Regions from separate parts of the Pseudomonas sp. NPDC087697 genome, predicted to be linked through region 3. Evidence: riboswitches for the same ligand, from Rfam matches in the RefSeq annotation. Region 3 holds a riboswitch; each other region holds the start of a gene.

Region 1 (6,326 bases), on a different contig from region 3:
GGCGAAGCAGACGCTGAAGCTCGGGCACCACGTCTTCTTCAGAGATGTGCCGTGACTGCCGTGCCGGGGCGCCTGATTGGCGTCGCAGTGTTGCTGGCCGTTGTAGGTGGCGGCGCGGCGGCGCTGGCTTGGCAGCTACAGGACTGGCGTTACGGCCAGCAACTGGCAGAGCAGGCGCAGATTCAGGGCGAGACGCTGAACGAGCTGACCCTGGCCGCCGCCGCTCAGCAGCGCGCCGAACAAGACAAACGCCTCGCGCTCGAGCAGCGCCTGGCGACCAGCGACCAAACCCACTACGAGGCTTTGACCAATGCTCAAAAAGACCAGGCTCGCCTGCGCGATCGCCTTGCTACTTCCGATTTACGGCTGTCAGTCCTCATCGACGCAACGGATTCAGCCGGTGGTTGCGCAATGCCAGCCGCTACCGAAGCCGGCAGCGTGGTTCATGGAGGAACACGCGCCAGACTTGACCCAGCGCATGCTCAACGAATTATCGGCATCACCGACGATGGTGACCGGGGATTGATAGCTCTGGCTGCATGCCAGGCGTTTGTCAGAGAAGTGAATCGCTGAAGCATTGCAGAGCATATTTTTGTCCTTGAAAGGATGGCAGACTGCACGGCGGCCGGGGAGGGCCGCCAATATGAAAGCTCTTTGTGTAGCCGTATCAATGCTGGCGCTTGCCGGTTGCGCCAATCATCCGCTTGATTGCGCGATTGGCATCATTGCCTGGGATGACTGCCTTCCTGGTACAAAAGGGTATGAGGTTCGCCAGCAAAGTTTAAAAAACCTGTCGGCCGCCAGGGCGGAGAAGAGCACTACAGATGACGCTGTTTGCCAATCGTACGGCGCTAAGCCGGGGAGTGATGCCTACGTGAATTGCAGGGTTCAGCGGGACAAATAACATTTCAGATCGGCTTTATCAGACTCTGGCCTTGGTTGTGCACATTGCCCACGCTCGGACTTACCCTGAACCACTCGAACGACTCGGACGGCTCTCCCTGTTGAATCATCATATGTTCGGCGCGCTCCTTGGGCGTTGCCGGGTCCAGCCATTCCCGAGCCAACTCTGGCGCGAGCACCACCGGGCGCCGGTCGTGGATGTCCACCATGCCGCCGGCCGAATCGGCAGTGATGATCACGAAACCGTCATACTCGCTCGGCTCGTGATCGCCGGTCGTAAACTGGCCGATTGAGGCGCAGAAGGCAGGGGCACCATCTCGGCGCCGGATAAGGTAGGGCTGTTTATTGGGGCCACCTTCATCGACCCACTCATACCACCCGTCGATTGGCGTAATGGCGCGGTGTGGCCAGATCGCCCGGTAGAATGGGCTATGCGCTACCTTTTCGACCCTGCCGTTCGGTTTCGCTGGCTGGTCGGTTGCCCAATGCGGTCGCCAGCACCACCTGACCAGATCGGCGCGCAGCGTGTCGCTTTCCTGGCGAAAGAGGGCGACCCTTGTTGTAGGTGCGACGTTGTACTGCTCGAGCGGCTGGTCGCCGACGGTGTTGACCAGAGCATTGGGCATGCTCAGCGCCGCCACGAAGTCGTGGATACCACGGTACTGGGAAAGTCTTCCGCACATTGGCAAAGTCCTCCAGTGGAGATTTCAGCATAGCTGAGTGCGGGGCTGCTCATCTCCGTACAAAACCGATACCGGCGGCGGAAGCGTGGATCATGGCGGAGCGCGCCCATGACTTGCCCCGCGCATGCTCAACGAATTATCGGCATCACCGACGACGGCGACCGGGGACTGATTGCGCTGGCGGCGTGCCAGGCGTATGTGAGGGAGGTATCACACTGAGGCTGAATGACCGCAATCGACCCAAACCAGTCATTCGTGGCAGGCAGAAAACAGCCAGGAGCGGACACTCTGTCGTTTGCGCATGTGCAGAGAAAATTAGCGGGAATTGCCGGCGACCCAGTTAGGTCGCCACTTTATCCAATGACCGAGCATTACTTACTGCTTGATCTCAGCACTTTACTTCCAACGCATCAAACCCTTTTATGCGGTAGAGCATCACCGAAATGACCCAACTGGCGATAAAAATACCGATGATCATGTAGCCAAGCATGCCAAAGTTGTCGTTGAGTTTACCTACCACATCCCATACTGGGCCCTGCATGGCCAGCTTGTTCGCGATCAGACCTAGCGCCTCAATGCTTCCGATCAACACGGCGACCACAACCGATACCAGGGTGATCGTCATGTTGTAGTAGATCTTGCGAATCGGCTTCATATAGGCCCAGCCGTATGCTCCCAACATCAGATGACCGTCCAGCGTGTCGACCAGCGACATGCCTGCGCTGAAAAGAACCGGAAAAACCATGATTGCCCATGGCGACAATCCTTGGGAAGCCTGGCTGGCGGAGATTCCTAACAGCGCGATTTCAGTGGAAGTATCGAACCCCAATCCGAACAGGAAGCCCAAGGGGAACATGTGCCAGCTTCGGGTGATCAAGCGAAACAATGGCCGGAAAATCCTCGCAAGAAAACCACGATCCGCCAGCAGCAGGTCAAAGTCGTCCTCGACATAGGTACCACCCTGCCTGACGTGGCGCCATGCCTTGTAAATCGACCTCAAAATAATCAGGTTCATCAGCGCGATGAGGAATAGGAACAAGGCGGAAACTGAGGTGCTGATAACGCCCCCCATCTCCCTATAGCTCTCAAAGTTGGCTTTCATCGCTGAGGTGGCAAGGGCGACACCAATGGACGCGAGCACAACAACAGCGGAGTGACCGAGGGAGAAGAAAAACCCCACGGTGACTGGACGTTTTTTTTCCTGCATCAGCTTGCGAGTGACGTTGTCGATAGCTGCAATATGGTCAGCATCTACCGCATGCCTGAGCCCAAAGCCGTAGGCAAGTAGAGCCGTGCCAAGGAGAACGGGGTGATCGTGAAAGGCCACCAGCGCCCAGACCCAAGCAAGAACGTTAATACCGATCAATACCCCATAGATGCCAAAAATCTTGGCTCGTACCTGGCTATTGGAGTCGCTGAAAATCTGAGCGAGACGAAGAATCATCGAACATTACCTTTAGGGAACACGCGCCCCATTTGGATTGAGAAGAGCACAAAACGAGGTCTGACTCCTGGACTCATTCGGCTTAAAGCCTGCGATCCAGATACAGTGGCGCGACCGTGCCGGAATTACACCGGCTTCTCGTTATGCAACATATTGAAACATCTGCCTGGGCAGTCTACGCAGGCGCAGATGATGTTTGTAAAATAATGCCTAATTGCTCGATCTGACGACCCTGTGGTCTAGAACTTGAGTTACCCATCGGCTAATGCGCTGTCAGTAATGGAGTCACAAGCTGATCCAGCAACGGCAGATCGATTTTTGGGTCGCCCACGCTGCCATCCTTGCGCACCACACCTTGCCGGTCGATGACGTAGGTCATCGGCATGCGCCAGATTCGGCCAAACCCCTGGAAGTCGGCATCACGCTGGAACGCCGCAGGATAGCTGTAATGGGCCATGACTTTGTGCACCATAGCGTCGTCTTCCGGCTCATCCATGCTGATCGCAATGATCTTTAGTCCTTCGCCTTTGTGCTGCTGATAATAGGTTTCCATGGCCGGCATTTCTTCACGACACGGCTCGCACCAGGAGGCCCAGAAATTCACGATCACCACCTGGCCAGCCTGTTTCTGCAAATCAAACGTTTCGCCATTCAACGTTTTTGCCGTCAGGTTCGGAGCGTGCTCGCCTACATCAATCGCCCATGCGGGCAGACCAACCAGGCTGCAACAGAGTGCGAACAATGGCAGTAGTCTTTTTGCGGACATCAGGTTTCCCTCGGTTTCATTGGCTCAGCACAGTAGGCTGAGTCGGTCTCCGATAGTCGAAATACGGTGACGAGGCGTCGGTGAGTGTCACCGACGCCCCACATCATCACTCAGTGATCTTGAATGTGTAGCTGCCTTCGCTCTTGTGGGTGTCGACTGAAACGGCATGCCACTCGACTTTGTACGATCCTGGCTTCAAGGGTTGTTCTGGGGTAACGATCAACAGTTTTTTGTCGTTCGGAGCCGTGTCGATACCTTTGATGGCAACCGGCTGCCCGTCGTCAGTGACAGTTACTTTCGTGAACTTTGCTTCGACGCCTTCGGAGAAATTCAAATGCAGCTCTTTGGGGGCTGTAACGCTGCTGTCGGCGGCAGGCATTTCGTTTTTCAGGTGAGCATGCGCAAAGGCATTGCTGATCGATGCGAGAGAGGCGATCAGGGCGACAGCAGTTAAGGCTTTCTTGGTGAAATGAGCAGACATCTTCAAGTACCTCGATAGTGGGATAGGTGGTGTATCAACTCGGCATTTTCGAGCCCGGAAGGGCTGTATGCGCCGTGTCTCGAATCACAAACTCAGGGTAGTACCGGGGAGGGCGTGCTCACCCGTCACCCGGTGACTGTCGGCGAACTAGAACGCGTAACGCGCCCCCATGGTTGCGGTATAGCGCGGAGCAAGCTGCACGCCGTTGACGTTTTGATACACCGGCACCTGCACGAAACTGTAGAGCGAGACCTTTTTACCAAGCGGCACCGTCACACCTGGGCTGAGGTAGGCCAGCGTTCCGCCGGTACTGATGGTGTCGGCATTGGCACCGTCATCGTGCTCGACGTGCCGTACGTTCAGTTGAATTTGCGGCATGACGTAGGCGTTGCCCATGTAACGCAGACCCACGTTCAGATTGACGCCATCGCCGGGGCGATAGTGATCGCTGGAGTTCAGCGCCTTCTGCACCATGGCCTGGCCGAAGTAGTCCCAGTTCTTGTTGAGCGTATCCATGTAATAGACACCCAGGATGCCGTCGGTGGTGCCGGTGCCAGGTTGCAGACCACGATCAATAGCCACAGGATCAGGAGAGGTCGGGTCGCTCGACGCAGCGGTGTCGTCATGGGCGCCGGTGGGCAGCTTCAAGCCGAACATCACGCCAAGATTATGTTGCGGTGTGAATCCCTGGTAACGGCCGATGATCTTGACGTCGCCCAGGCTGGAGGTCTTGGAGTCGTACTGGCCGCCGCCATCGCCCGGCGTGGTGCCGTCCGATGCGGTGCCCAGCGTGCTGTGGCTGCGAAAGATATAAGGCACTTGCAGATCCACACCCCAGCTCGGATTGAAGCTGTAATCCAGACCCAGTGTCAGGTAGTTGTTACGCGTGTATTTCTCCACTTCCTGGGCGTTGCCGTTGTTGGAGACTTGGCTCGCGGCGCTTGGGGAAATGGTGCTGGTACCGCTGCGCAACTGGTTCTGATTCAGGTAGTCGTAGCGCAGATCCAGTTTCAGCCCGGACGAACTGCTGATGCCGAGGTTGTCCCAATCGGAGCTGAGGGTGCAGCCGCAACTGGCACAAGCCAACGCAAGGTGTGGAAATAAAGCGGTGACAGACAAAACCGCGAACGGCAATACGGTACGCCGGGTACGGCGGCGTGATGGCATGACCATGGAGATGGCATTCCTTGATTAAGTTGCAACGGATAGGGGCAAGCATCCCGAGCAGGCTGGGGATGGTTGGTCATCGCAAAAGAAATCAGGAAAAGGTAGGTGGGCCGCGCGGCTCTGAGATCAGCCAGACTGCATTCAGGTACGGTTTATAGGTCGCTTGCGCAAGGACTACGTCTGTGCGACCGGATAGCTGCCACTGAACGATGCTGGGCGGTAAACCGATGTCTACCGCATGCACGACGCACAACAGGCAATGGCATTCGTGATACTGATCCGGCGCGGGGTTACGGCTGTCGGGGGCGTGCCCGGTCATGCCGGCCATGTCGCAGTGTTCGCCCATCTCCATCGACTGCCCATGTGCAGCAGGCAGCCAAAGCATCACGCTCGGCAGCAACGCTGCAAGCATGGCCAAGCACATGGCAAGCTGACGCAATGAGTGGGGAGCCCGAGACATGGACACGAAAGTGACGTCGCTAATTGTTATTAGGCCGAAATGGCAAAATCGAAATACGGGTACTGCCTTGTGAGCACTTCAATCCAGGTGCCCGGCTCGCTAACGCTTGCAGTGATCCTGCGACGTTCGTCCTTCGTCGGAGCCAAGGGTGACAAACAATGGTAACAAGCACAACGCATCAATAATGCGTGCGACATTCCGCCGCAACACATGACGAAGGCTCTGATGCTCTTGCCTCACCAATGCGCTTGGCAAGGTATGCCGTCGGTGCCTATGACCGCTCTTGGCCGATAGCCGTCTTTCACGAAATCACTGCTTATTTTTGCCATAGAGGACCACGCGACGAGCTGTAGCCGGCATCACTCGGGCGTCATCAGCACCGCAAGCGTCATTTTGATGAACTCCTCGTTCTTGTCGATGGT
Region 2 (12,667 bases), on a different contig from region 3:
GGTCGCGCCATGCTGCGCCAGGCTGCTGAATTCTTCGCCTGGCGGCATCGCGGTTTTGTCGGCGTAACGGGTCAGGATGACGCTTTGCGAGATGTCCGGCAGCGTCAGCTCGGCGCCCAACAGCGCTGCGCAGGCAGCCGTAGCGGTGACGCCGGGGATGATTTCGAACGGGATGTTCAGCTCTCGCAGGTAACGAATCTGCTCGCCGATCGCTCCATACAGGCTCGGATCGCCGGAATGCACCCGCGCTACATCCTGGCCTTTGTCGTGGGCGACTTTGATCAGTTCGATGATCTGTTCCAGATGCAATTCGGCGCTGTTGACCACCTGTTCCGCCTGATGGCCTTCGAGTACGGCTTCAGGCACCAGCGAGCCGGCGTAAATGATCAGCGGGCAACTGCGAATCAGCCGTTGGCCCTTGACGGTAATCAGTTCCGGGTCGCCGGGACCTGCGCCAATGAAGTAGACGGTCATGGCCGGCTCCTGTGAAAAATTGTCAAAGCAAGACTTCAGATGAAGATTGCTCATGATCGAAGGCGGGGATTATCGAGGATTTTACGCAGCGCCGGCCAATGCAAACGTCGCCTGGGCATATTTTTGTCGCGGGATCAGCAATTTTGCCGGCGCCTGGGCCAGTTGTTCGGCGAGGGCCAGTGCAGCGCTTTCGGCGACGCCGTAGCAGCCGGTGCGCTCGAAAGCGATTTGCGAGAGGTGGCTGAGTTGCGGTTGATAGCCGGCCAGTTGCTCACTGCTGAAATACATCAACGGCAGCGCCAGTTGCTTGGCCAACTCGTTCAGGCCGGGCTCATCACGCTTCAGGTCGATACTGGCCAGAGCCTTGATCGCCTGCAATTCGATGTGATGAGCCTGTAACGCCTGGTCGAGCAACGCGCGCAGCGTGCTGGCCGGGCAGCCGCGCTGGCAGCCCAGGCCGACCACCAGGGTTGGTGCTGCGCTGGTGCTGGTCATGCGTGGTATTGACCTTCGCTTTTGCGGCGGAACAACCAGGCACTGATCAGGCCCAGGGCCAGCCAGAACGCGACGTTGGTCAGCTGCGAAGCGATCTTGAATTGCGCTTCCAGGGCCTCCGGGGCCAGCATCGAATGCACTTCAGGCTGTGGCGCGCCGATGATATGCGGCACGGCCAGAATGGCGACGCCGAGCACCTTCAGCAGCCAGTGCCGGGAGAACACGATCAGGGCAATACCGACGGCGGTGGACGCTGCGGTGCTGATCCACCAGATCTGCCGTTGTGCCAGGTCTGCGGCGGCAGTGCCCGGCAACTCAGGCGGCAAGCCCAGGGTCGGTGCCAGGACGAAGGTTGCATAACCGGCCAACCCCCAGAGCAGGCCCTGAGAGGTGCGGGTCGGTGCGCGCAAGGTGTAGAGACCGGCGAGCATCAGCGCAAAGCCGACGGCGACCACCAGATTACCGCCGGTAGTCGACAGCACGCGCTGCCAGCCGTCTTCCGGCTCCCAAGCTTCTGCATCATGGGTGTGGCCTGCCATTGCGCCTTCGGCATGTTCATGGACTTCAGCCGCTGGAGCTTTTTCGTAGGTTTCCGCCTGAAGAATCAGTGGTGCGACCCAGAAGCTTTGCAGCAAGGTCAGCAGCAGGGCGGCCAGCAAGCCAGTGAAACCTGCGGTTTGCGCAATACGCTTGATCATGTCAGCAGGTCTCAATGGCACGGGAAGGCGGAGCTGTGACGGGTATCGTGGGCGGCGTTGTGCACCGCGTCGATGTGCGAGAAACCGGCGAAATACACAAGGCAAGCGCCCAGAATCGATGCGCCGATAGCGGCAACAAGGCGTTGGCTCAGGGTGGACGTGGTGCTGGCGGTGGTATGGCGAGTGCTGCTGATGATCGACATGGCGCTTCCCTCTGGTCAGTCAGTGGGTGAATCGAGCGCATGAAAACCCCGCGAGCCGGCACGCAGAGGCTAAAACAGCGCCCGCCCACCGCGGGTTTGTTATTGATGTGTTGCGGGCCGGTCTCCGGGCTCACGAGGGGCTGGCATTCGCCGAACCTGCAAGAATCGCCTTCCCATGTCGTGCTGACACAGTGGATCTGATCCTTCGCTCGCTTACCGTTGCGGGGGCAGCACCGGACTGACATGGCTTTTGAGTAAAGCACATGATTCACCGGTTTCCCGTTTCACCCTGTGAAGGGCACCCGTAACAAGGCGTGTAGGAGAGCATGGGCGAGGGCGGGGCGTCAATTGGCAGGCGTTCTCAACTCGAGATCGGGGCGCCTCTATCGCGAGCAAGCTCGCTCCCACAGTTGACCGCATTCCAATGTGGGAGCGAGCTTGCTCGCGATGGCGTCATCACAGCCGCCACAGAACTCAGGTGAACATTGACCCGCCCCGATGCGATGCGTAGCCTTGCGCTTTCGAGGTTCTTTGGCGCGTGCGCCGAAGCTAAGAAGGGAACGCGGTCAATGCCGCGGCTGCCCCCGCAACTGTGAACGGTTCTGTTTCTGCCATGCCACTGCACGCTCTATCAAGAGGTGCGGGAAGGTGCAGAAATCGCCAGTCGAAAGACCGGTACGCCGTCAGCCAGGAGACCTGCCTCGACACAGATTCTCACTTTCAACCGGGCGGGGTGATCCGGTGGCGAACTCTTCAGGCATGCGCGTGCGCGTTGCCGGTTGTCGTCCCGTATGCCCGCCACCTTGCCAAAGGGCATCCGATGAAAACACTGGCCAAACTTCCCGTCACCATCGTTACCGGCTTCCTCGGTTCGGGCAAAACTACCTTGCTGCGACACATGCTCGATAACGCCCAGGGCCGGCGCATCGCGGTGATCGTCAACGAATTCGGCGAGCTGGGCATCGACGGCGAAATCCTCAAGCAATGTTCCATCGGTTGCACGGAAGAAGAAGCTAACGGCCGCGTTTATGAGCTGGCCAACGGCTGCCTGTGCTGCACCGTTCAGGAAGAGTTCTTCCCGGTCATGCGTGAGCTGGTCGCCCGTCGCGCTGACCTGGATCACATCCTCATCGAAACCTCTGGCCTGGCCCTGCCAAAACCGCTGGTCCAAGCCTTCCAGTGGCCGGAAATCCGCAGCGCCTGCACGGTCGATGCGGTGATCACCGTGGTCGACAGCCCGGCCGTGGCCGCTGGTACTTTCGCGGCGTTCCCGGATCAGGTCGACGCCCAGCGCAAACTTGACCCGAACCTGGACCACGAATCGCCGCTGCACGAGCTGTTCGCCGACCAACTGGCCAGCGCCGACCTGGTGATCCTCAACAAGGCCGACCTGATCAGCCCGGCGGATCTGGCCAAAGTGCGTCTGGAAGTCGCTGAAGAGCTGCCGCCAGCGGTGAAAATCATCGAAGCCAGCAGCGGTCGCCTGCCGCTGGACGTGTTGATCGGCTTGGGTGCCGGCTCTGAAGAACACATCGACAGCCGTCACAGTCACCACGACCATCACCACGATGGCGACGATCACGATCATGACGACCATGATCACGACGCCTTCGATTCGATTTCCATCGAACTGCCACAAGCCGACGAAAGCCTGTTGCTCGATGCCCTGACCCAATTGGTGGTCCAGCACGGCATCCTGCGGGTCAAGGGTTTTGCCGCGATCCCGAATAAGCCGATGCGCTTGCTGATCCAGGGCGTGGGTACGCGTTTCGACAAGCACTTCGACCGTCAATGGGCCGCAGACGAAGCGCGCAGCACACGTTTGGTGCTGATCGGCCAGCAACTGGACGCCGCCTTGCTCGAAGCGCAGTTGCGCGCTGCGCTCAGCGTTTAATCCATGCACCTGCTCAGGACCCAGCCCGGCGGTTTCGTCTCGGATGACAACATTGCCGACCTTGGCCAAACCCCTGCCGAGCTGGTGATTCTGTGCAGCGGCGACTCCAGTCTGGCGCTGCTCGCCGAAGCGGCGCAGCAGTTGCCCGAGGACTACCCGAGCCTGCGTCTGGCCAACCCGATGCAGGTGCAGAATCACGCCTCGGTCGACTTGTATGTCGACGAAGTGCTGCGCCACGCCAAGGTGATTCTGATTTCGCTGCACGGCGGGATCGCCTATTGGCGCTACGGCATCGAGCGCCTGGTGGAGCTCTCGCAACGCGGAGTGCAGCTGATTCTGGTGCCGGGCGATGACCGTCCCGACCCGGAACTCAGCGACCTGAGTACCGTGCCTGTCGAAGACCGCGAACGGCTTTGGCATTTCCTGCGTCAGGGCGGCATGGGCAATGCGATGGACTTGTATCGCTGCCTGGCCAGCCGTTGGCTTGGCCGCGATTACCCGTGGGCCGAACCACAGGTTCTGCCGCGTACCGCGATCTACCATCCGCACAAAAGCAACGCGACGCTGGGCGATTGGCAAGCCGACTGGCAGGTTGATCAGCCGGTGGCGGCGGTGCTGTTTTACCGTTCGCACTTGCAGGCGGCGAATACTGCCTTCATCGATGTTTTCTGCCAGCGCTTGCAGGCTGCGGGGCTGAATCCGCTGCCGATTGCGCTGGCCAGTTTGAAAGAGCCCGGCTGCCTGACGGTGGTCGAGGACTGGCTGGATGAGGTGCAGGCTTCGGTGATTCTGAACACCACCGGTTTCGCCCAATCGAGCCCCGAAGCACCCCACCTGCGGCCATTCCGACGCAATATTCCGGTGATCCAGGCGATCTGCGCCCAGGACAACGAACCGGGTTGGCGCGCCAGCGAGCAAGGGCTTGGCCCACGGGATCTGGCGATGCACATCGCCTTGCCGGAGCTCGATGGACGGATCATCAGCCGACCGATCAGCTTCAAGGACCTGGCCTGGCGCAGTGAGCGCAGTCAGTCCGACGTGGTCTGCTATCGACCGCAACCTGAACGCATGGACTTTGTCGCCGAACTGGCGCGGCGCTGGGTCGAGCTGGCGCGGGTGGCCAATGGCGAAAAACGCATTGCGCTGATCCTCGCCAACTACCCGACCCGCGACGGACGGATTGGCAACGGTGTTGGCCTCGACACGCCGGCAGCGGCGTTGAATATCCTGCGGGCGCTGCAGGCTGAAGGGTATCCGTTGCCTGCCGATTTACCGGAAAGCGGCACCGCGTTGATTCAGCAATTGCTCGGTGGGGTCAGCAATGACCTGGAGAGCATCGACCTGCGCCCGTGTCAGCAAAGCCTGGCGCTGGACGACTATTTCTCGATGTTCAACGCCTTGCCCGAAGCCAACCGCGCTGCGGTGCTGGAGCGTTGGGGAACGCCTGAAAACGACCCGATGTTCCGTGGCGGACGAATGATGGTTGCCGGGCTGCGGTTTGGCCTGACCTTTGTCGGCATTCAGCCGGCGCGCGGTTATCAGGTCGACCCGAGCGCGGTCTATCACGATCCGGATCTGGTACCGCCCCACGGCTATCTGGCGTTCTATTTCTGGTTGCGTAAAGCCTACGGCACCCATGCCGTGATTCACGTTGGCAAGCACGGCAACCTCGAGTGGTTGCCGGGTAAGGGCGTTGGCCTGTCCGAAAGCTGCTGGCCGGACGCGTTGCTCGGGCCGCTGCCAAATATTTATCCGTTCATCGTCAACGACCCGGGTGAGGGCGCGCAGGCCAAGCGGCGCACTCAGGCGGTGATCATCGACCACCTGATGCCACCGTTGACCCGTGCTGAAACCTACGGCCCATTGCGCAATCTGGAGTTGTTGGCCGACGAGTATTACGAAGCCCAGTTGCTCGACCCGCGGCGGGCTCGCGAGTTGCAACGCGACATCCTCAACCTGGTGCGTGAAACCCATATCGACCGCGAGTTGCAGCTCGACGAAAAACTCGACAGCGACGCGGACGCGGCGATCTGGTTGCCGCGTCTGGATACATATCTGTGTGATTTGAAGGAATTGCAGATCCGCGATGGCCTGCATATCTTCGGCGAGTCGCCGACCGGGCGGTTGCGCATTGACACCTTGCTGGCGTTGCTGCGGATTCCGCGTGGCGACGGGCGTGGGGCGCAATCGAGTCTGTTGCGGGCCTTGGCCAAGGCTTTCATGCTGGGCTTTGATCCGCTGGATTGTTCTTTGGCCGACCCGTGGGTCGGGCCAAGACCGGCGGAGCTGCAATCGCTTAGCGATGAGGCCTGGCGTACGGCGGGCGATACCCGTGAACGTCTGGAATTGTTCGCCACTCAACTGATCTCGCAGACTGTGAATACCGAGGTCGAGCTACTGAACCCGTCTCAAGCCAAGCCCGGCCCCTGTGGGAGCGAGCCTGCTCGCGAAGCGGTTAATCATTCAACATTGATGTCGATTGACCCAGCGCTTTCGCGAGCAGGCTCGCTCCCACAGGAGGCAGGTTGGTCTGACGTGAAAGCAATCATCGACAACCTGTGTGAAGTGGTGGCGCCGAGACTGGACGCCTGCGGTCCGGCGGAAATGCGCGGTTTACTCGACGCCCTCAGCGGTCGCTTCGTCCCGGCCGGGCCGAGCGGGGCGCCGAGTCGCGGACGCCTTGATGTACTGCCCACCGGGCGCAATTTCTACTCGGTGGACGTGCGCAACCTGCCGACCACTACCGCCTGGCGCATTGGTTTTCAGTCGGCGAACCTGATTCTTGAACGGCACCTTCAGGACCACGGCGATCATTTGCGTCAGTTGGGCCTGTCGGTCTGGGGCACCGCGACTATGCGCACCGGTGGCGACGACATCGCCCAAGCCATGGCGCTGATGGGCGTGCGTCCGGTCTGGGCCACGGGCAGTCAACGGGTCGACGACTTCGAAATTCTGCCGCTGAGTCTGCTCGACCGGCCACGAGTGGACGTGACGTTGCGTGTCTCGGGGTTTTTCCGCGATGCCTTCGCCAACCTGATTCGACTGTTCGACGCGGCCGTGCAAGCGGTTGCCGCACTGGATGAGCCCGACGATATGAACCCGTTGGCGGCCAAGGTTCGTGCTGAGCGTGAGGCGCTGATCCATTCCGGACTGGATGAGGACGCCGCAGCACGACAGGCCGGCTGGCGAATTTTCGGCGCCAAACCCGGTGCTTATGGCGCGGGTGTGCAGGGCGCTATCGATGGTCGTCTGTGGCAGAGCCGCGAGGATCTGGCCGAGGTCTACCTGAATTGGGGCGGCTACGCTTACGGCGGTTCCGATGAAGGCACGGCGGCTCGCGAACAGTTCGCCCAGCGCTTGAGCCAGGTTCAGGCGGTGTTGCAAAACCAGGACAATCGCGAGCACGACTTGCTCGATTCCAACGACTACTACCAGTTCCAGGGCGGCATGCTTGCCGCCGTCGAAAGCCTCAGTGGCGAAGCGGCTGCGAGCTACCATGGCGACCACAGTCAGCCAGACTTGCCGAAGATCCGTACGCTCAAGGAAGAGCTGAACCGGGTGATCCGTTCCCGTGCGGCCAACCCGAAGTGGATCGACGGGGTCAAGAGGCACGGCTACAAAGGCGCTTTTGAACTGGCGGCCACCGTCGATAACCTGTTCGCCTTCGACGCCACTACACAACTGATCGACGACCATCAGTATGCCTTGCTGGCTGACGCGTATTTGCTTGACCCGTCGACCCGCGAGTTCGTCCAGCAGCATAATCCGCACGCCTTGCGCGACATGACCGAACGCATGCTCGAAGCGCAGCAGCGCGGGATGTGGCAGGAGCCGGGTGAGTATCGGCAGGCGCTGGAGAATTTGCTGCTGGATATAGAAGAAGACGGGTAGGCCAGATGCTGCTCGCTGATCTCATTGCGAGGACTGCGTCCTCGATCGCGGGCAAGCCTTGCTCCTACAGGCAGTGATATCCGTAGGAGCAAGGCTTGCCCGCGATGACGTACTGACAAACACCACCGACCGCAAACGAGACATTCGACATGACCGATACCCCGCATTTCCCGCTTTCTGCCGTGGTCGGCGCTGATGCCTTGAAACTGGCGCTGTGCTTGACGGCCATCGACCCGAAAATCGGCGGCGTGCTGATCGAAGGCCCGCGGGGCATGGCCAAGTCCACGTTGGCCCGTGGTCTGGCGGACTTGCTCGCCAGCGGGCAGTTCGTCACCTTGCCCCTTGGCGCGACTGAAGAGCGGCTGGTCGGCACCCTCGACCTGGACGCTGCGCTGGGCGAAGGTCGTGCACAGTTTTCTCCCGGAGTGTTGGCCAAGGCCGACGGCGGCGTGTTGTATGTCGATGAAGTGAATCTGCTGCCCGATCATCTGGTGGATTTGCTGCTCGATGTCGCTGCCAGCGGCACCAACCTGATCGAGCGCGACGGCATTTCCCATCGGCATTCGGCGCGCTTTGTGTTGATTGGCACCATGAACCCGGAAGAGGGTGAACTGCGTCCACAACTGTTGGACCGTTTCGGTCTGAACGTCGCCCTCAGTGGTCACACTGCTCCCGTTGAGCGCGGTCAGATCATCCGTCGCCGGCTGGATTTCGACAGCGATCCCCAAGGTTTCTGCGCCCAATGGGAAGCTCGGCAGCAGCAATTACGCGAGCGCTGCCAACACGCCCGTGCGGCACTGGCGAACATTCCTCTGGACGATCAGGCGCTGGGGCAGATCACCGAGCGTTGCTTTGCCGCCGGGGTCGACGGCTTGCGCGCTGACCTGGTCTGGCTGCGTGCCGCTCGCGCCCATGCGGCGTGGCGTGGGGCAGAGGCGATCAACGAGGAGGATATCGACGCGGTCGCCGAGTTTGCCCTGCGTCATCGTCGTCGCGACACGCCGCCGTCTGCGCCGAACCAGAATCCCGCGCCAGACTCCTCCGCGGCTCAACAACCGAACCCCGGCGAAGGCCAGGGCCAATGGGGTGAAATGCCCGCTCGGGCTTTGCCCACCGGCGCCCGTCGTGAAGTGCCGAGCTGGCCAAAAAAGCCTTAGGCATTCGCCCTCGATCTGACGCGGGGGCGAATGCCAAACCCCGTGCAGGACGCCTGAAAAACGGCAGGCAGGGCCAGCGTCGAGCCACCCAAAGTGGCTCGATCAATTGGCCCGGCACGCTACTCAACGGCCGCCCGCGTCAGCGCGAAGATCTACTGTTTCACCTGCGCAGTCGTTCGCCCCATGAATTGTGGCTGGTGATCGTCGATGCGTCGGCCTCGACCCGTCGTCATCAGGCGCTGAGCGATGCCAAAGGCTTGCTGGCGCAATTGTTTGATGACGCCTATCGCCAGCGCGCGCGGCTGGCACTGCTGACGGCCAGCGGTGTCGCGCCGAAGTGGCAGGTGCAAGGGCTGAAAGCCTCGGCCAGCCTGCGCGACTGGCTCGACGCGTTAGGCGCGGGCGGTGGCACGCCGCTGTTTGCCGCGCTGGATGAAGCGGCGCGTTGGCTGACGTCGCGGCAAAAGCGTTTTCCGGCAGAGCAACAACGCGTGTTGCTGTTGACCGATGGCCGCCTCAAAAACGCGCCAGCGCTGGTCGCGCTCAATTGCCCGGCGTTGCTGGTGGACATCGAGCGCGGGCCGATTCGATTGGGTCGGGCGAAAGCCCTGGCGCACGAGTTGAACGCAGATTATCGGCATATCGACACGCTTTAATCGGTCAAATAGCCAACAGCACCTATGCTGTGGATTCAGCCCACCACAGGAGTGAACCATGCGTGTTCTAGCCACTAACAGTCAGGACGATTTCCGCGTCAAAGCCTATGCCGGCACCAACGGGGTGCTGCTGGCCATGGACCTGGCCGAACCACGCCGCAAAGGCCTGCTCGGTTTTGCCATCGAAAAACAGCAGGGCAGTGGGCCTTGGGAGTTTCTGTTCAACAGCCTGACCTTCCCGGGCAAGGCGCACACCTTTCCCCAGTACAGCGCGACGCCGAGTGATAGCGCGCCGTTGCAGAAGTTTCGTTGGGCCGATTACGCGGTCAATCCGGGCGTGACGATCAACTACCGAGTGCATCTGGCCTATGGCACCCCGGATGCGCCGCAATTGGGCGAGGCCTTGGCGGTGACGGTCACCACCGACAATGGCTTGCCGGCAGGCCAACATGTCATTTTCAATCGTGCGGTGGCGGCCAGTCAGGCCTTCTCCCGCAAGTTCCCCGAGCTCGATGCACAGCTGAGTGCCAACAAAAACCTGTCCCTCGACGACTGGCCCGCCGCACCACGGCTATGGCTGGAGAACGGCTTGCTGGAGGAGATCACCGGTTTCATCGAGCGCGCCGTGGACGGTCAGTGGGCGCTGGACATTGCGATTTACGAGTATCAGTTGCCGACCATTGTCGACGCGGTCAACGCGGCGTTCGGGCGGGGTGCCAAGGTTCGGGTGCTGTATCACGCCAAGCCGGGTGACACCGATACCACCATGAATGAAGAGAGCCTGGCGAAGCTTCCCGCCGAGAACAAACGAGGCCGGGTGACCCACGCCATCTTCCACGACAAGTTCATCGTACTGAGCAAGGTCGATGGTGCAGGGGAATATCGGCCTCAATCGGTGCTGTGCGGCAGTACCAATTTCACCGACAACGGTGTCTACCGCCAGGCCAACGTGGTGCATGTGCTGGACAATACTGTGGTGGGCACCCGCTACCTGCAAGTGTTCGAGCAGATCTGGGCCGCACCGACCGATGTGGGGGCCACACGCAGCTGGTTGACCAAGAACAACCCGATGGACCCATCACAGCCGTTGTTTGTGGGTTTTTCACCGCGTACCGGCCAGGCCGATTTGCAGCAATTTGTCGAGATCATCAATGCGGCGAAGAAGGACGTTTTGTTTGTCACCGCTTTCGCGCTGCCGGATGAAATCCTCAATGCCTTGCTCGGCCAGCCCCACGACGATGTACTGCGCTATGGCCTGCAAAACACGGCCAGCCGCATCACCGGTTTTCACGCCGACCGCACGGCCGATTTCGCCGCCACTGCGCTGCTTAACACCGGTATCGAGGGTTGGCTCAAGGAAAGCATGAAAGGCCAGAAGGGCGATCTGCTGGTGCACCTCAAAGCCATCGTCGTCGACTTCACCACCGACGCGCCGATCATCATCAGCGGCAGTCACAACCTGAGCATCAACGCTAGCGAGAGCAACGACGAAAACTTCCTGATCATTCGCGGCGATGTCGACCTGGCCGACCGTTACGGGCTGGAATTGCTGCGCTTCTACGAGCATTACCGATTCCGCTATGCCGCGAAACAAGAGAACCTCAAGCAGGTTCCGCCACTGGCGGTGGATGACAGCTGGACCAACGACTATTACCTGGACGGCGATCTGCGAATGCTTTCGCGGTTGCGTTTTTCCGGGAGATAAGTAACGCCCGACTCCGCGTGGCCTTGAACGTCATGCCGCCGGTCTGCTTTCACAGGGGCTGGGCGGCACTTGATCTACCGTTGCCTGTTGAGGAGTGCGCTCCTCATCCACGCGGTTTTTCAGGGAGATCTACCATGGCACATGTACGGCGTGATGTATGGAATCTAGGTTCTGGCTGGAGTGATGCGTTGTTGTGGTACGCACGCGGTGTCGGAGTCCTGCAGCAAAGGCCAATCACTGATCACACCAGTTGGCGATTTCTGGCGGCCATTCACGGTATCGATGTCCCGCTTTGGCAAGACGCCGGTTATCTGCGACGGGGCGACAAACTGCCGTCGCAGGAAGATCAGGATCTCTACTGGAATCAATGCCAACACCAATCCTGGTATTTCTTGCCTTGGCACCGTGGTTACGTAGCTTCATTCGAACAGATTGTCCGGACGGCGATTGTCGGTCTGGGCGGGCCAAAGGACTGGTCACTGCCTTACTGGAACTACAACGACAACCGGCAGACGCTGAAAATGCCTGCCTGTTTTGCCGCTGCCTCGCTGCCCAATGGCGAGCAGAATCCGCTGTATGTGCAACGTCGGTTCGGCCCCAATGGCGACGGGGTGATTGTCCTTGACGAAGCGCGGATCGATCTTCGTCCAGCCCTCAAGGAGCATCACTTTGCCGGTTCCTCTTCGGGTGGTACGCCAGGTTTTGGCGGCCCTGAGTCGATATTCGCACACTATGGCGATGTGAACGGTCTGCTTGAGCAGCAACCGCACAACTATGTACACGTTGCCGTTGGTGGCCGGGCCCGGGGCAATCCGAACCTGAGAGGGTTGATGATCAACCCCAACACGGCTGCTCTGGACCCGATTTTCTGGCTGCACCATGCCAATATCGACCGGCTTTGGGATGTCTGGCTCAAGCGCGATCCGAACGACCAAAACCCGGTGTCGGCCGCATGGGTCGCCGGCCCGCCAACCGGAGGTCGAGGTTTCTCCGTGCCGACGACCAATGGTGGTCGCTGGTCGTTCCGCGTCGGCGATATGCTGGATACCCGGGCACCTAAACTCGATTATGTTTATGAGGACACCTCCGATCCTTTGCACGGTACTCGTGCGTTCCAGCAGCGGCTTGAAACACTCGGCGTAGCGCCTCAGGTCCCCGGAGCCGTAGCCGCGAAGGAGAAAACATTGAGCAAACCTGTGACTGCCGAGTTGATCGGCGCCAACGACCAGGCCATTGATCTGAACAGCACGACTGTCGAGACGCCGGTACTTCTGGACAGGGCAGCGTCGGCCAAGGTTTTTGGCAATCTGAAGACCAGGGCGTTCAGCGCGACGGCCACGCCAGCCGATCTCGATCGGGTGTTTCTGAACCTGGAGAACATTCGCGGCGATAACGATGCGGCCACGTATGACGTGTACATCAGCCTGCCGGTCGAGGGTCAACCGTCCGCCCATCCTGACGTGCGTGCAGGCTCGATCTCGCTGTTCGGGGTGA
Region 3 (12,667 bases):
ATATCCCATGATGCTTCCTTAAATCGACGCTCCTACATCATGGTCCAAAAATATTCGACCACAACACGCCAGCTCCTACAGTGGATGATGTACACCTCGTAGGAGCTGCCGAAGGCTGCGATCTTTTGACGTTTTGTTCCTCGTGTTATCAGCCGCGTGCCTCTTTGAGCAATAGTGCGATGCCCGGATGGTAGTTGCCGGCTTCGTTGTGCAATTTGCGGTACGCGTAGGGGAAGTACCAGGCCACGGCGCAGGTGTGTTCCTTTTGCAGGTCGTCGACCATGTCCTGCAACTCTTCCGGGGTGGGACTGTGCTGGGCCTTCTGTGGTGCGACGAACAGGCAGCCGAGTTTCAGGTCACTGGCGTAGCTGATTTTTTTCGCATCGCTCGCCGCATCAAGCAGGGCCTGGGAGAGGTTCAGGTTGTTGACCCGCGGCCAGCGTTGGGTGGCCTGAAGATAGACGCGTTCTTCTCCACTTGCGATAAACAGATCGGCGCGGCTATTGCGCTCGCCTTCCTCGATCTGCTTTTTCGTCGGAGTCTGTTCGAGGGTGACCATTTCTGCCATCCACGCCGCTGCCGAAAGCAGGCTCAGGTTGGCGCGTTCGTCAAACCAGTAGGGGCTTTCGTTATCGCCGCGTACCGCGTTGTAACGGTCGATGCACTCAAACCAGCGTTCCAGTACCGGGCGCAGGAATTCCAGCTTAGGGTTACCGATGATCATGCCTTGCATGTTGCTCACCCTTTGTTCTTGTAGTGTAAGGTTGTGGCTCTTTGATATCACCGCTTTCAGTGTGGCACAAGATTGGCGCCAGTTTATTGATTGAGGTCGGTTTCTATCCATCGATGAGCCCCCGGCTTTAATTGACGCTCCACCCCCAACCCTCTAACCTTCGCGACTTGTTTCAGGTGCTCTGTGACCCAGTGGTCAACCGAGTGAAACAGGGAAGCCGGTGAGGGCGCGTTCTTTGACAGAGCGGGCGACGATCCCGGCGCTGCCCCCGCAACGGTAAATGAGTAAAAACTGCGCTTTGAGCCACTGTGTCGAAGGTCGATATGGGAAGGCGCGCAGTTCGGCCATCCCGCCGCTCATGAGCCCGGAGACCGGCCTGATCCATCCAGCGGCATCACGGTGGGCGATGCCAGGCTTCTTGCCGTCTATTCCTATGCCTGCCCGCCGTTATCCAGCCTCAACGGAGAGCTCCCCCATGACTGATTCCCCTGATCGTGACGAACGCCATCTGGCGCGCATGCTGCGCAAGAAAGCCGTGATCGATGAGCGTATTGCCAATTCGCCGAACGAATGCGGTCTGTTGCTGGTTCTGTCCGGCAACGGCAAGGGCAAAAGCAGTTCTGCGTTCGGTATGCTTGCCCGGGCGATGGGCCACGGCATGCAGTGCGGCGTGGTGCAGTTCATCAAGGGGCGCAACAGCACCGGCGAGGAGTTGTTCTTCCGCCGCTTCCCTGAACAAGTGCGCTTCCATGTGATGGGCGAAGGTTTCACCTGGGAAACCCAGGATCGCCAGCGGGATCTCGCTGCCGCCGAGGCCGCGTGGGAAGTCTCCCGCGAACTGCTGCGTGACTCAGGCGTAGGCCTGGTGGTGCTCGATGAGCTGAACATCGCGCTCAAACACGGCTATCTGGACCTCGATCAGGTGCTCAGCGACTTGCAGGCGCGTCCGCCGATGCAGCACGTGGTCGTCACCGGTCGTGGTGCCAAGCCGGAAATGATCGAGTTGGCCGACACGGTCACCGAGATGGGCATGATCAAACATGCATTTCAGGCCGGTATCAAAGCGCAGAAAGGCGTTGAGCTGTGAGCCTCTTTATATGAATAGCAGTCGTTATTGCCCAGCGGTATTGATTGCCGCACCGGCTTCCGGTCAGGGCAAGACCACCGTTACCGCCGCGCTGGCCCGTTTGCATCGCAATCAGGGGCGTAAGGTTCGGGTGTTCAAGTGTGGCCCGGACTTTCTTGACCCGATGATTCTCGAACGCGCCAGCGGTGCGCCGGTCTATCAGTTGGACATGTGGATGGTCGGCGAACAGGAAAGTCGTCGGCTGTTGTGGGAAGCGGCGGCTGAGGCTGACCTGATTTTGATCGAAGGCGTGATGGGCTTGTTCGATGGCACACCATCCAGCGCTGATCTGGCGCGGCATTTTGGTGTGCCGGTGCTGGGCGTGATCGACGGCACCGCCATGGCCCAGACTTTCGGCGCGCTGGCGTTGGGGCTGGCGCGGTATCAGCCGGACTTGCCGTTTGCCGGTGTATTGGCCAACCGCGTCGGCACCTTGCGTCACGCGCAATTGCTCGAAGGCAGCTTGACCGAAGGCCTGCGCTGGTATGGCGCCTTGTCCCGGGAAACCGGGATCGAACTGCCGAGCCGTCATCTTGGATTGGTGCAAGCCAGTGAGTTGAACGACCTTGATCTGCGTCTCGATGCCGCCGCCGAAGCCTTGGCCAGCAGCTGCGAAGTGGCGTTACCGCCCGCTGTCGAGTTCGCCGCGCCTGACGTGATCGCTGCCGAGCCGTTGTTGGCGGGTGTGCGAATTGCCGTCGCTCGTGACGAGGCTTTTGCCTTCACGTATGGCGCGAGCCTCGACTTGCTGCGGGCGATGGGCGCCGAATTGCGATTCTTCTCGCCGATCCATGACTGCGAACTGCCAGAAGCTGACAGCTTGTATCTGCCCGGCGGTTATCCGGAATTGCACCATGTGGCGTTGGCTGAAAACACCACAATGCTCGACGCCATTCGCGCTCACCACGCTGCCGGCAAGCCGTTGCTGGCTGAGTGCGGCGGCATGCTTTATCTGCTCGACTCACTGACCGACGTCGACGGCATGCGCACTGAGTTGGTGGGGCTGCTGGCCGGTGATGCGGTGATGCAGAAGCGTCTGGCGGCGTTGGCCTTGCAAGCGGTCGAATTGCCCGAAGGCGCGCTGCGTGGCCATACGTACCACCATTCGTTGACCAGCACCGAGCTTGAGCCGATTGCCCGTGGCCTGAGCCCCAACGGTGGGCGTGGTGCCGAAGCGGTTTACCGTGAAGGGCGGATGACGGCCTCTTATGTGCACTTCTATTTCCCGTCCAATCCATCGGCGATCGCCGCGCTGTTTGCGCCAGACCTAAACCCTGTGGGGGCGGGCTTGCCCGCGAAGAGGCCATGACAGACAACGCATTTTCCGAGGCCGAGCGCGAAGCGGTTTATCGTGCGATTGCCGAACGTCGCGACATGCGTCACTTCAGTGGCGGCAGCGTCGAGCCCGAACTGCTTCGGCGTTTGCTCGAAGCGGCGCATCGGGCTCCGAGTGTCGGTTTGATGCAGCCCTGGCGGTTCATCCGCATCAGCGATCAGGCGTTACGCGGCAAGATCCAGCAATTGGTGGAAGAGGAGCGGGTGCGCACCGCCGAAGCGCTGGGCGAACGCTCCGACGAATTCATGAAGCTGAAAGTCGAAGGCATCAACGACTGCGCCGAAGTGCTGGTCGCCGCGCTGATGGATGATCGCGAGCGGCATATCTTTGGCCGTCGGACTTTGCCGGAAATGGACATGGCATCGTTGTCCTGCGCGATCCAGAATCTTTGGCTGGCGTCCCGTGCCGAAGGTCTGGGCATGGGCTGGGTTTCGTTGTTCGAACCGCAGGCATTGGCGGATCTGCTCGGCCTGCCGCCGGGGGCCAAACCATTGGCGGTGTTGTGTCTGGGACCGGTAAAGGAATTTTACCCGGCGCCGATGCTGGTTCTTGAAGGCTGGGCGCAGGCGCGTCCGCTGAATGAACTGCTGTACGAAAATTTTTGGGGAGTGAGTCAATGAGTGTGGCGTTGCTGAGTGTCGCCGGGGTAGCGCTGGATGCGCTGCTGGGCGAGCCCAAGCGCTGGCATCCGCTGGTGGCGTTCGGCCGTTTTGCCGATCGTATCGAGCAACGTTTCAACTCCGCCGGCCGTGGCTGGCGCAGTCACGGCGTCACCGCCTGGGTGATGGCGGTGCTGCCGCTGACCCTGTTGGTGACGGCGTTTTCCTGGCTGCCCTATATCGGCTGGATCGTCGAGATCCTGGCGTTGTATTGCGCCCTTGGCCTGCGCAGTCTCGGCGAACATGTCGAGCCAGTGGCTCAGGCCCTGCGCAGCGATGATCTGGAAGAAGCACGCAAGCGTGTCGGCTATCTGGTCAGCCGTCAGACCAGTGAGCTGGACTCCACCGAAGTGGCCCGCGCCGCCACCGAATCAGTTCTGGAAAACGGCAGCGATGCAGTATTCGCCGCGCTGTTCTGGTTTGCCGTCGCGGGGGCGCCGGGGGTGGTGCTCTATCGTCTGAGCAATACCTTGGACGCCATGTGGGGTTATCGCAACGAACGCTTTGAACGTTTCGGCTGGGCGGCGGCGAAAATCGACGACGTGCTCAACTACATCCCGGCGCGTCTGGTGGCTTTGACCTACGCGCTGCTGGGCAAAACCCGCCTGGCACTCAAATGCTGGCGCACCCAGGGGCCGACCTGGGATAGCCCGAATGCCGGGCCGGTGATGGCCGCGGGCGCTGGCGCCCTTGGGGTCGAGTTGGGCGGCGCGGCGATCTATCACGGTGAACTGCATCAGCGTCCACAGTTGGGTGAAGGTGTGCCAGCAGACGCCAACTCCATCGACCGCGGCTGGCAATTGGTTCAGCGCGGGGTATGGTTGTGGCTGCTGATTCTCTGTGTGGGAGCCGAGTTTTATGCTTGAGCACGGCGGCCGTTTGCGCAAGGCGGCGTTGCACTACGGCATCGCCGAAGCCGATTGGCTCGACCTGTCCAGTGGTCTGGCACCTTGGCCGTGGGCGATCCCGAACATCCCGTTGCGAGCCTGGGCGCGCTTGCCGGAAACCGATGACGGCCTGGAGCAGGCCGCACGCGAATACTACGGCGCCACACAGGTGTTGCCGGTCGCCGGCTCGCAGGCGGCCATCCAGTTGTTGCCACGCCTGCGTCGCGCCGGCAAAGTCGGCGTGCTCTCACCGTGTTATGCCGAGCATGCCGAGGCTTGGCGTCGCAACGGCTATATCGTGCGTGAAGTGCTGGAGCAGGAAGTCGACTTCTTTCTCGATAGCCTCGACGTGCTGGTGGTGGTTAACCCGAACAATCCCACGGGCCTGAGCCTGACCCCGGAACGCTTGCTCGATTGGCATGCTCGACTGGCACAGCGCGGCGGCTGGTTGGTGGTCGACGAAGCGTTCATGGACAACACCCCGCAGTTAAGCCTGTCGTCGTATGCGAATCAGGTTGGTTTGATCGTCTTGCGTTCGTTCGGCAAATTTTTCGGTCTGGCCGGGGTGCGATTGGGCTTCGTGCTGGCTGAGCGCAAGTTGCTCAAGCTGCTTGCCGAACAGGTCGGGCCTTGGGCGGTCAGCGGACCGACTCGGGTATTGGGTCAGGTCTGTTTGCGTGACACCCAAGGGCACGTGCGCCAACGCTTGCGCAGTGAAGAAGCAAGTCAGCGTCTGGCTGAAGTCCTCGAGCGCCACGGCTTCAAGCCACAAGGTGGTTGTGCCCTGTTTCAGTGGTTGATCACCGAGCGTGCTGAACACCTGCATGAATTCATGGCCCGGCAGGGCATCTTGCTGCGGCTGTTCACCCATAACAGCAGCCTGCGTTTTGGTTTGCCTGCCGATGAAGCCGATTGGCTGCGTCTCGAGCACGCTTTCGAAGCCTACGCCAAGGAAACCCCATGACCACGCTGATGGTGCAAGGCACCACCTCGGACGCCGGCAAAAGTACCCTGGTAACCGCGTTATGCCGCTGGCTGACCCGTCAGGGCGTCAGCGTCGTGCCGTTCAAGCCGCAGAACATGGCACTCAACAGCGCGGTGACCGCTGACGGCGGCGAAATCGGTCGCGCTCAAGCAGTGCAGGCCCAAGCGGCCAACCTTGAGCCGCACACCGACATGAACCCGGTGCTGCTCAAACCCAACAGCGATACCGGCGCGCAAGTGATCATTCACGGACGCGCCGTGACCACCATGAACGCGGTGGCCTATCACGACTACAAAGCCATCGCGATGCAAGCGGTGTTGGCCTCCCATGAACGCTTGAGTGCCGCCTATCCGCTGGTGATGGTCGAAGGCGCGGGTTCACCCGCCGAGATCAATTTGCGCGCCGGTGACATTGCCAACATGGGCTTCGCCGAAGCCGTGGATTGTCCGGTAGTGCTGATCGCCGACATCAATCGCGGCGGGGTATTCGCGCACTTGGTGGGCACGCTGGAACTGCTGTCAGCCACTGAGCAGGCGCGGGTCAAAGGCTTCATCATCAACCGTTTTCGCGGCGACATCGCCTTGCTGCAACCGGGCCTCGACTGGCTGGAGGAACGTACCGGCAAACCGGTAATCGGCGTGCTGCCGTATGTCATGGACCTGCACCTGGAAGCCGAAGACGGCATCGATCAGCGCCAGACCGATAAGGCCGAGCAGGTGCTCAAAGTGGTGGTGCCGGTGCTGCCGTGTATCAGCAACCACACCGACTTCGATCCACTGCGCCTGCATCCGCAGGTCGATCTGCAATTCATCGGGCCGGGTCAGCCGATTCCGCCTGCTGACCTGATTATCCTGCCGGGCTCGAAAAGTGTGCGCAGTGACCTGGTCTATCTGCGCGCCAACGGCTGGGACACGGCCATCACCCGTCACTTGCGTTACGGCGGCAAGTTGCTCGGCATCTGCGGTGGTCTGCAAATGCTCGGCGAGCAATTGCATGACCCGCTGGGGCTGGAAGGTGCGGCGGGCTCCAGTGCCGGTCTTGGTTTGCTGGCGTTCGAAACCGTGCTCGAAGAAGAGAAACAACTACGCAATGTGCGCGGACGTCTGGCCCTGGAAAATGCCGAAGTCAGTGGTTATGAAATTCACGCCGGGGTCACCACTGGTGTTGCTCTGGAGCAGGCCGCGGTACTGCTGGATGACGGTCGTAGCGACGGCGCACAAAGTGCTGATGGACAGGTGCTCGGCACGTACTTGCACGGCCTGTTCGAATCCCCGGCCGCGTGCAGTGCGTTGTTGCGCTGGGCCGGTTTGCAGAACGTGCAAGAAGTCGATTACCACGCCTTGCGCGAGCGCGATATCGAGCGGTTGGCGGATTTGGTGGAGAAGCATTTGGATACCGGGCTGTTGCGTGAACTCTGTGGGTTATAGGTCACTGTTATGGCCTCTTCGCGAGCAAGCCCTCTCCCACATTAAATCTCCAGTGAGCACAGAAGGTGTGCACGAATGCGATCCAGTGTGGGAGCGGGCTTGCTCGCGAAGACTGAAGTGACTACACCGCTAAATTGAAGGTTTATGACCATGTTGCAACTGATCCTCGGCGGCGCCCGTTCCGGTAAAAGCCGTCTGGCTGAAAAGCTTGCCAGCGAAAGCGGCCTGGCGGTGACGTACATCGCCACCAGCCAGCCACTGGACGGCGAAATGAATGCCCGTGTGGCTCATCACCGCGAGCGTCGTCCGCCTGAATGGGCGCTCATTGAAGAACCACTGGAACTGGCCCGGGTGCTGCGCGAAACCGCCAGCGCCGAGCGTTGCCTACTAGTGGATTGTTTGACCTTGTGGCTGACCAATCTGTTGATGCTTGAAGATCCTGGACGTCTGGCACATGAACGTGAAGCCCTGTTGGATTGCCTGGCGTCACTGCCGGGGGAAATTGTTTTTGTCAGCAACGAGACCGGTCTGGGTGTCGTGCCGCTGGGCGAATTGACTCGCCGCTATGTCGATGAAGCCGGTTGGTTGCATCAAGCCCTGGCTGAGCGCTGTCAGCGTGTCGTATTGACCGTCGCCGGCCTGCCCCTGACTTTGAAAGGAACTGCGTTATGACTCACTCCTGGTGGCTGAACCCGTGCAAACCGATCAACGCGCAAGCCCATGAACAAGCGGCGGCCCGGCAGCAGCAACTGACCAAACCGGCAGGCTCTCTCGGGCAGCTGGAGTCGGCGGCGGTGCAATTGGCGGGGCTGCAAGGCCGGGTCAAACCGAGCCTGAATCAGTTGTGGATTGCGATTTTCGCCGGTGATCACGGGGTGGTCGCCGAAGGTGTTTCGGCGTTCCCGCAGGAAGTCACCGGGCAGATGCTGCACAACTTTGTCAGCGGTGGCGCGGCGATCAGTGTGTTGGCGCGGCAGCTTGAGGCGCGGCTGGAAGTGGTCGACCTCGGTACTGTCACGCCTTCGTTGAATCTGCGGGGCGTACGTCATTTGCATATCGGTCCGGGCACTGCAAACTTCGTGCATGGCCCGGCAATGACGCAAGCTCAGGGCGAGCAGGCCTTGCAGGCCGGCCGCGACAGTGTGTTGCGGGCGATTGCTGAGGGTTCCGAGCTGTTCATCGGCGGCGAGATGGGCATTGGCAATACCACCGCCGCCAGCGCCGTGGCCTGTGCACTGCTCGATTGCCCGGTGGCGCATCTGACCGGGCCGGGCACCGGTCTGGACGCGGCAGGTGTCAGCCATAAAGCCCAGGTGATTGAACGCGCTCTGACGTTGCATGCCGCTCAGCGCGGTGACGTGTTACAGGCGTTGTTCAATCTCGGTGGTTTTGAAATCGCTGCATTGGTCGGCGCGTATCTGGCCTGCGCTCAGGAAGGTTTGGCGGTGCTGGTCGACGGCTTTATTTGCAGCGTTGCAGCGTTGGTCGCAGTGCGCCTGAATCCAGCGTGCCGCGAGTGGCTGCTGTTCGGCCATCGCGGGGCGGAGCCGGGTCATCGGCATGTTCTGGAAACCTTGAATGCCGAGCCTTTGCTGGATCTTGGCCTGCGACTCGGTGAGGGCAGTGGTGCGGCGCTGGCGGTGCCGTTGCTGCGTCTGGCCTGTGACCTGCACGGGCAAATGGCGACTTTCGCTGAAGCGGCCGTTGCCGATCGCCCGGCATGACATTGCGTCTGGATTTGCTGCGCCACGGCGAAACCGAACTCGGGGGCGGTTTGCGCGGTAGCCTGGATGACGCGCTGACCGCCAAAGGTTGGGAACAGATGCGCGCGGCGGTGATTGACCAAGGTCCGTGGGATCGCTTGGTCAGCTCGCCGCTGCAACGTTGTGCGCGCTTCGCCGAGGAACTGGCCGAGCGGTTGGGCTTGCCGGTCGAGCTGGATAAAAACCTGCAAGAGCTGCACTTCGGCGCCTGGGAAGGGCTGAGTGCAGCAGCGTTGATGGAAACCGACGCCGAAGCGTTAGGAGCGTTTTGGGCTGACCCTTACGGATTCACGCCTCCGGAGGGTGAGCCGGTGACCGTGTTTTCCGTGCGGGTGCTGGCGGCCGTCGAGCGCTTGCATCAGGCCTACGCCGGCGAGCGAGTGCTGCTGATCAGTCATGGCGGGGTGATGCGTTTGTTGCTGGCCCGCGCGCGTGGATTGCCGCGTGAACAGTTGCTCAACGTTGAAGTCGGTCATGGCGCGCTGTTTTCGTTGCGCGTCGAGGCGGATGCCGTGCTCAGGGAGGAGGGCTGAACATGCTGCCATTCTGGATCGCCCTGCAATTTTTGAGCAGCTTGCCGATTCGTCTGCCGGGTATGCCAGCGCCTCAAGAGCTTGGGCGCTCGCTGCTGTTCTATCCGTTGGTGGGGCTGCTGTTTGGTGGGCTGTTGTGGGCGCTGAACTGGCTGCTGCTCGGTGCGCCAGCGTTGCTGCATGCGGCATTGCTGTTGAGTGCCTGGGTGGTGCTCAGCGGTGGTTTGCACCTCGACGGTCTGGCCGACAGCGCCGATGCCTGGCTCGGCGGTTTTGGCGATCGCGAACGTACATTGATCATCATGAAAGACCCGCGCAGTGGGCCGATCGCGGTGGTGACATTGGTGTTGGTGCTGTTGCTCAAGTTCACGGCGTTACTGGCGTTGATCGATCAGCACTCGATAGTCGGTTTGATCCTCGCACCGGTGATCGGCCGCAGTGCGTTGCTCGGGTTGTTTCTGAACACGCCGTATGTGCGTGCCGGCGGCCTGGGACAGGCACTGGCCGATCATCTGCCGCGCAAGGCCGGTCAGCAGGTGTTGTTGCTCAGTGCGCTGGTCTGCGTGCTGATGGGTGGCTGGAGCGGTGTGGTTGCGCTGGTGTTGGCGGCACTGATGTTCTTCTGGCTGCGGCAGGTGATGCTGCAGCGTCTGGGTGGGACCACCGGCGATACGGCAGGGGCGTTGCTGGAGCTGCTGGAAGTGGCAGTGTTGATTGGGATGGCGCTGATCTAAAGGGATTGCGTAGGAGCTGCCGGAGGCTGCGATCTTTTTGTTTTGAGAATCAAGAGATCGCAGCCTTCGGCAGCTCCTACAGTTGTTTGATAATCAAACTTGCTTTCGGTTAACCGCGGGTATATACACGCACCATGCTAGCCTCTCAATGTTTATGCACCAACCTGCGTCGCGCCGCTCGTGGCGTCAGCAGGCACTACGACGGCGCCCTCGACGGCTTCGGGATCAACGTTGCGCAGTATTCCTTGCTGTGCAATTTGCAGCGTCTCGATCAACCGAGTATTTCGACCCTGGCGGAAGCCATGGGCCTGGATCGCAGTACCCTGGGGCGCAATCTACGGGTGTTGGAGGGGGAGGGGCTGGTGATGATGGTTGAGGGTGAAGACCAGCGCAATCGCATCGTGCAGCTGACCGAAGCCGGGCGCGAACGCCTGGCAGCGGCCTTACCGGCCTGGGAAGCGGCGCAACAGCGGCTGATTGATCGTCTGGGCGCGGAGAAGCGCGCAACCTTGCTGGCCTTGCTGGATGAACTCGCCTGAGGCGGCGGGCCTTTCCAAACATAAGCCTGAACTTAAGCGGGTATATACCCGCTACGGAGAATAAGAATGACATCGATGTGGCGTACCAGCGGTTGGGTTCTACTTGGGAGCGCACTGATTCTTGCGTTGTCGCTTGGCGTGCGACATGGCTTCGGGCTGTTTCTGCCGCCGATGAGTGCGCAGTTCGGCTGGGGGCGTGAAGTGTTCGCCTTTGCCATCGCCCTGCAAAACCTGATCTGGGGGCTGGCTCAGCCATTCACGGGTGCCTTGGCGGATCGCTTCGGCGCGGCGAAAGTGGTGCTGGTCGGTGGCGTGCTGTACGCCGTGGGGCTGGTGTTCATGGGCTTGTCCGATTCGGCCTGGTCGCTGTCGTTGAGTGCCGGGCTGTTGATCGGCATCGGTCTGTCCGGTACCTCGTTCTCGGTGATTCTTGGCGTGGTGGGACGTGCCGTGCCACCGGAGAAACGCAGCATGGGCATGGGCATCGCCAGTGCTGCTGGCTCCTTTGGCCAGTTCGCCATGTTGCCTGGCACGCTGGGGTTGATCGGCTGGCTCGGTTGGTCGACCGCGCTTCTGGTGCTGGGAATGCTGGTGGCGCTGATTGTGCCGCTGGTCAGCATGCTCAAGGACAAACCGCTGCCAGTGCTCGGTCATGAGCAGACCCTGTCCGAAGCCCTGCGCGAGGCGTGTTCGCACTCAGGTTTCTGGCTGCTGGCGTTCGGCTTTTTTGTCTGTGGTTTCCAAGTGGTGTTTATCGGCGTGCATTTGCCGGCCTATCTGGTCGATCAGCATCTGCCCGCCAGCGTCGGCACCACGGTGCTGGCGTTGATTGGCCTGTTCAATATCTTCGGTACTTACACCGCAGGCTGGCTCGGCGGGCGCATGTCCAAACCGCGTCTTTTGACTGGTCTCTACTTGCTGCGTGCGGTGGTGATCGGTCTGTTCATCTGGGTTCCCGTGACGCAAACCACGGCTTATCTGTTCGGCATGGCCATGGGGTTTCTCTGGTTATCGACGGTGCCTTTGACCAACGGCACGGTAGCGACGCTGTTTGGTGTGCGAAACCTCTCTATGCTCGGTGGTATCGTTTTCCTCTTTCACCAGTTGGGCTCGTTCCTCGGAGGCTGGTTGGGTGGGGTGGTTTACGATCGAACAGGAAACTATGACTTGATCTGGCAAGTGGCGATTCTTCTGAGTCTGTTGGCGGCAGCCTTGAACTGGCCCGTGCGCGAGCGCCCGGTGGCGCGGTTGCAAGTGCAGGCGAGTGCGGCATGAACAATGTCGGAGCATGGTTCGCCGCAGCCGGTGCTGGCGCGCTGTTGTTGGCGCTGGCCTGGTGGGGCTGGCATCAGGGTGGTCTGGCACTGATGCAGTTGGGTATGGGGACCTGCTGAGCGTCCACTAAAAAGCCCCGCCTCTGTACAAGAGTGCGGGGCTTTTTCAATTCAGCGGGTGAGCTGTTCGGGCTCGCCGTGAATCAGAAGCGGTAGGTCGCGCCGACACCAAAACCATTGGCGCTGTTTTCGTACTTGGCTCTGTAACTGTCTACCTGATTGGAGTTATTCACCGTGACAGCTTTTTCCTTGAGGTAGGAGTAGGCGACGTCGATAGTCAGATCATCGGTGACGTTGTAGCCAGCGCCAAGGCTGAAGACCGTGCGGTCACCCGTAGGAATACGTGGGGAACGGTCAGTATTGTTGGTAGGCGACTGGTCGAAGGTCAGACCAGTGCGCAATACCCACTGCTTGTTCAGCTGGTAGGAAGTACCGATGGCGTAGGCCCAGGTATTGCGCCAGTTCTGCTCTTCGGTGATCGTGCCGAACAGGGCAGGGGACAATGCACCGCCTTGTGCCGCAGTTACACCATCGTTGTTGACGGTGATGTTTTTCAGACGGCTCCAGCGAGTCCAGGTGGAACCTGCATACAGGGTCCACGCATCCGTCAG

What was found. A riboswitch is a leader RNA that binds a small molecule or an ion and turns the genes downstream of it on or off. The one in region 3 is predicted to bind cobalamin.
Region 1: another riboswitch for cobalamin. It lies ahead of ACIPIN_RS01730 (HoxN/HupN/NixA family nickel/cobalt transporter); the one in region 3 lies ahead of cobO (cob(I)yrinic acid a,c-diamide adenosyltransferase).
Region 2: another riboswitch for cobalamin. It lies ahead of cobW (cobalamin biosynthesis protein CobW); the one in region 3 lies ahead of cobO (cob(I)yrinic acid a,c-diamide adenosyltransferase).

The regions. Positions count from the first base shown of each region.
Region 1 is NZ_JBIUVW010000001.1:397,328-403,653, reverse strand. It holds gene ACIPIN_RS01755 (cell wall hydrolase) at 1-55, shown strand, start outside; gene ACIPIN_RS01750 (lysis protein) at 52-573, shown strand; gene ACIPIN_RS01745 (hypothetical protein) at 644-904, shown strand; gene ACIPIN_RS01740 (SOS response-associated peptidase family protein) at 909-1,586, opposite strand; partial or broken gene ACIPIN_RS01735 (lysis protein) at 1,704-1,805, shown strand; gene ACIPIN_RS01730 (HoxN/HupN/NixA family nickel/cobalt transporter) at 1,975-3,030, opposite strand; cobalamin riboswitch at 3,067-3,209, opposite strand; gene ACIPIN_RS01725 (TlpA disulfide reductase family protein) at 3,293-3,796, opposite strand; gene copC (copper homeostasis periplasmic binding protein CopC) at 3,903-4,277, opposite strand; gene ACIPIN_RS01715 (TonB-dependent receptor) at 4,425-5,450, opposite strand; gene ACIPIN_RS01710 (DUF2946 domain-containing protein) at 5,536-5,868, opposite strand; gene ACIPIN_RS01705 (hypothetical protein) at 6,264-6,326, opposite strand, start outside.
Region 2 is NZ_JBIUVW010000010.1:136,542-149,208, reverse strand. It holds gene cobM (precorrin-4 C(11)-methyltransferase) at 1-474, opposite strand, end outside; gene ACIPIN_RS10545 (cobalamin biosynthesis protein) at 556-969, opposite strand; gene ACIPIN_RS10540 (CbtA family protein) at 966-1,667, opposite strand; gene ACIPIN_RS10535 (CbtB-domain containing protein) at 1,679-1,870, opposite strand; cobalamin riboswitch at 1,968-2,191, opposite strand; cobalamin riboswitch at 2,378-2,589, shown strand; gene cobW (cobalamin biosynthesis protein CobW) at 2,691-3,764, shown strand; gene cobN (cobaltochelatase subunit CobN) at 3,768-7,655, shown strand; gene ACIPIN_RS10520 (ATP-binding protein) at 7,805-8,812, shown strand; gene ACIPIN_RS10515 (VWA domain-containing protein) at 8,815-9,468, shown strand; gene ACIPIN_RS10510 (phospholipase D-like domain-containing protein) at 9,527-11,173, shown strand; gene ACIPIN_RS10505 (tyrosinase family protein) at 11,308-12,667, shown strand, end outside.
Region 3 is NZ_JBIUVW010000012.1:117,307-129,973, reverse strand. It holds gene ACIPIN_RS11910 (hypothetical protein) at 149-733, opposite strand; cobalamin riboswitch at 891-1,128, shown strand; gene cobO (cob(I)yrinic acid a,c-diamide adenosyltransferase) at 1,209-1,820, shown strand; gene ACIPIN_RS11900 (cobyrinate a,c-diamide synthase) at 1,831-3,168, shown strand; gene bluB (5,6-dimethylbenzimidazole synthase) at 3,165-3,815, shown strand; gene cbiB (adenosylcobinamide-phosphate synthase CbiB) at 3,812-4,720, shown strand; gene cobD (threonine-phosphate decarboxylase CobD) at 4,713-5,705, shown strand; gene ACIPIN_RS11880 (cobyric acid synthase) at 5,702-7,153, shown strand; gene cobU (bifunctional adenosylcobinamide kinase/adenosylcobinamide-phosphate guanylyltransferase) at 7,304-7,825, shown strand; gene cobT (nicotinate-nucleotide--dimethylbenzimidazole phosphoribosyltransferase) at 7,822-8,877, shown strand; gene cobC (alpha-ribazole phosphatase family protein) at 8,874-9,449, shown strand; gene ACIPIN_RS11860 (adenosylcobinamide-GDP ribazoletransferase) at 9,452-10,183, shown strand; gene ACIPIN_RS11855 (MarR family winged helix-turn-helix transcriptional regulator) at 10,318-10,722, shown strand; gene ACIPIN_RS11850 (MFS transporter) at 10,789-11,997, shown strand; gene ACIPIN_RS11845 (hypothetical protein) at 11,994-12,116, shown strand; gene ACIPIN_RS11840 (OmpP1/FadL family transporter) at 12,200-12,667, opposite strand, start outside.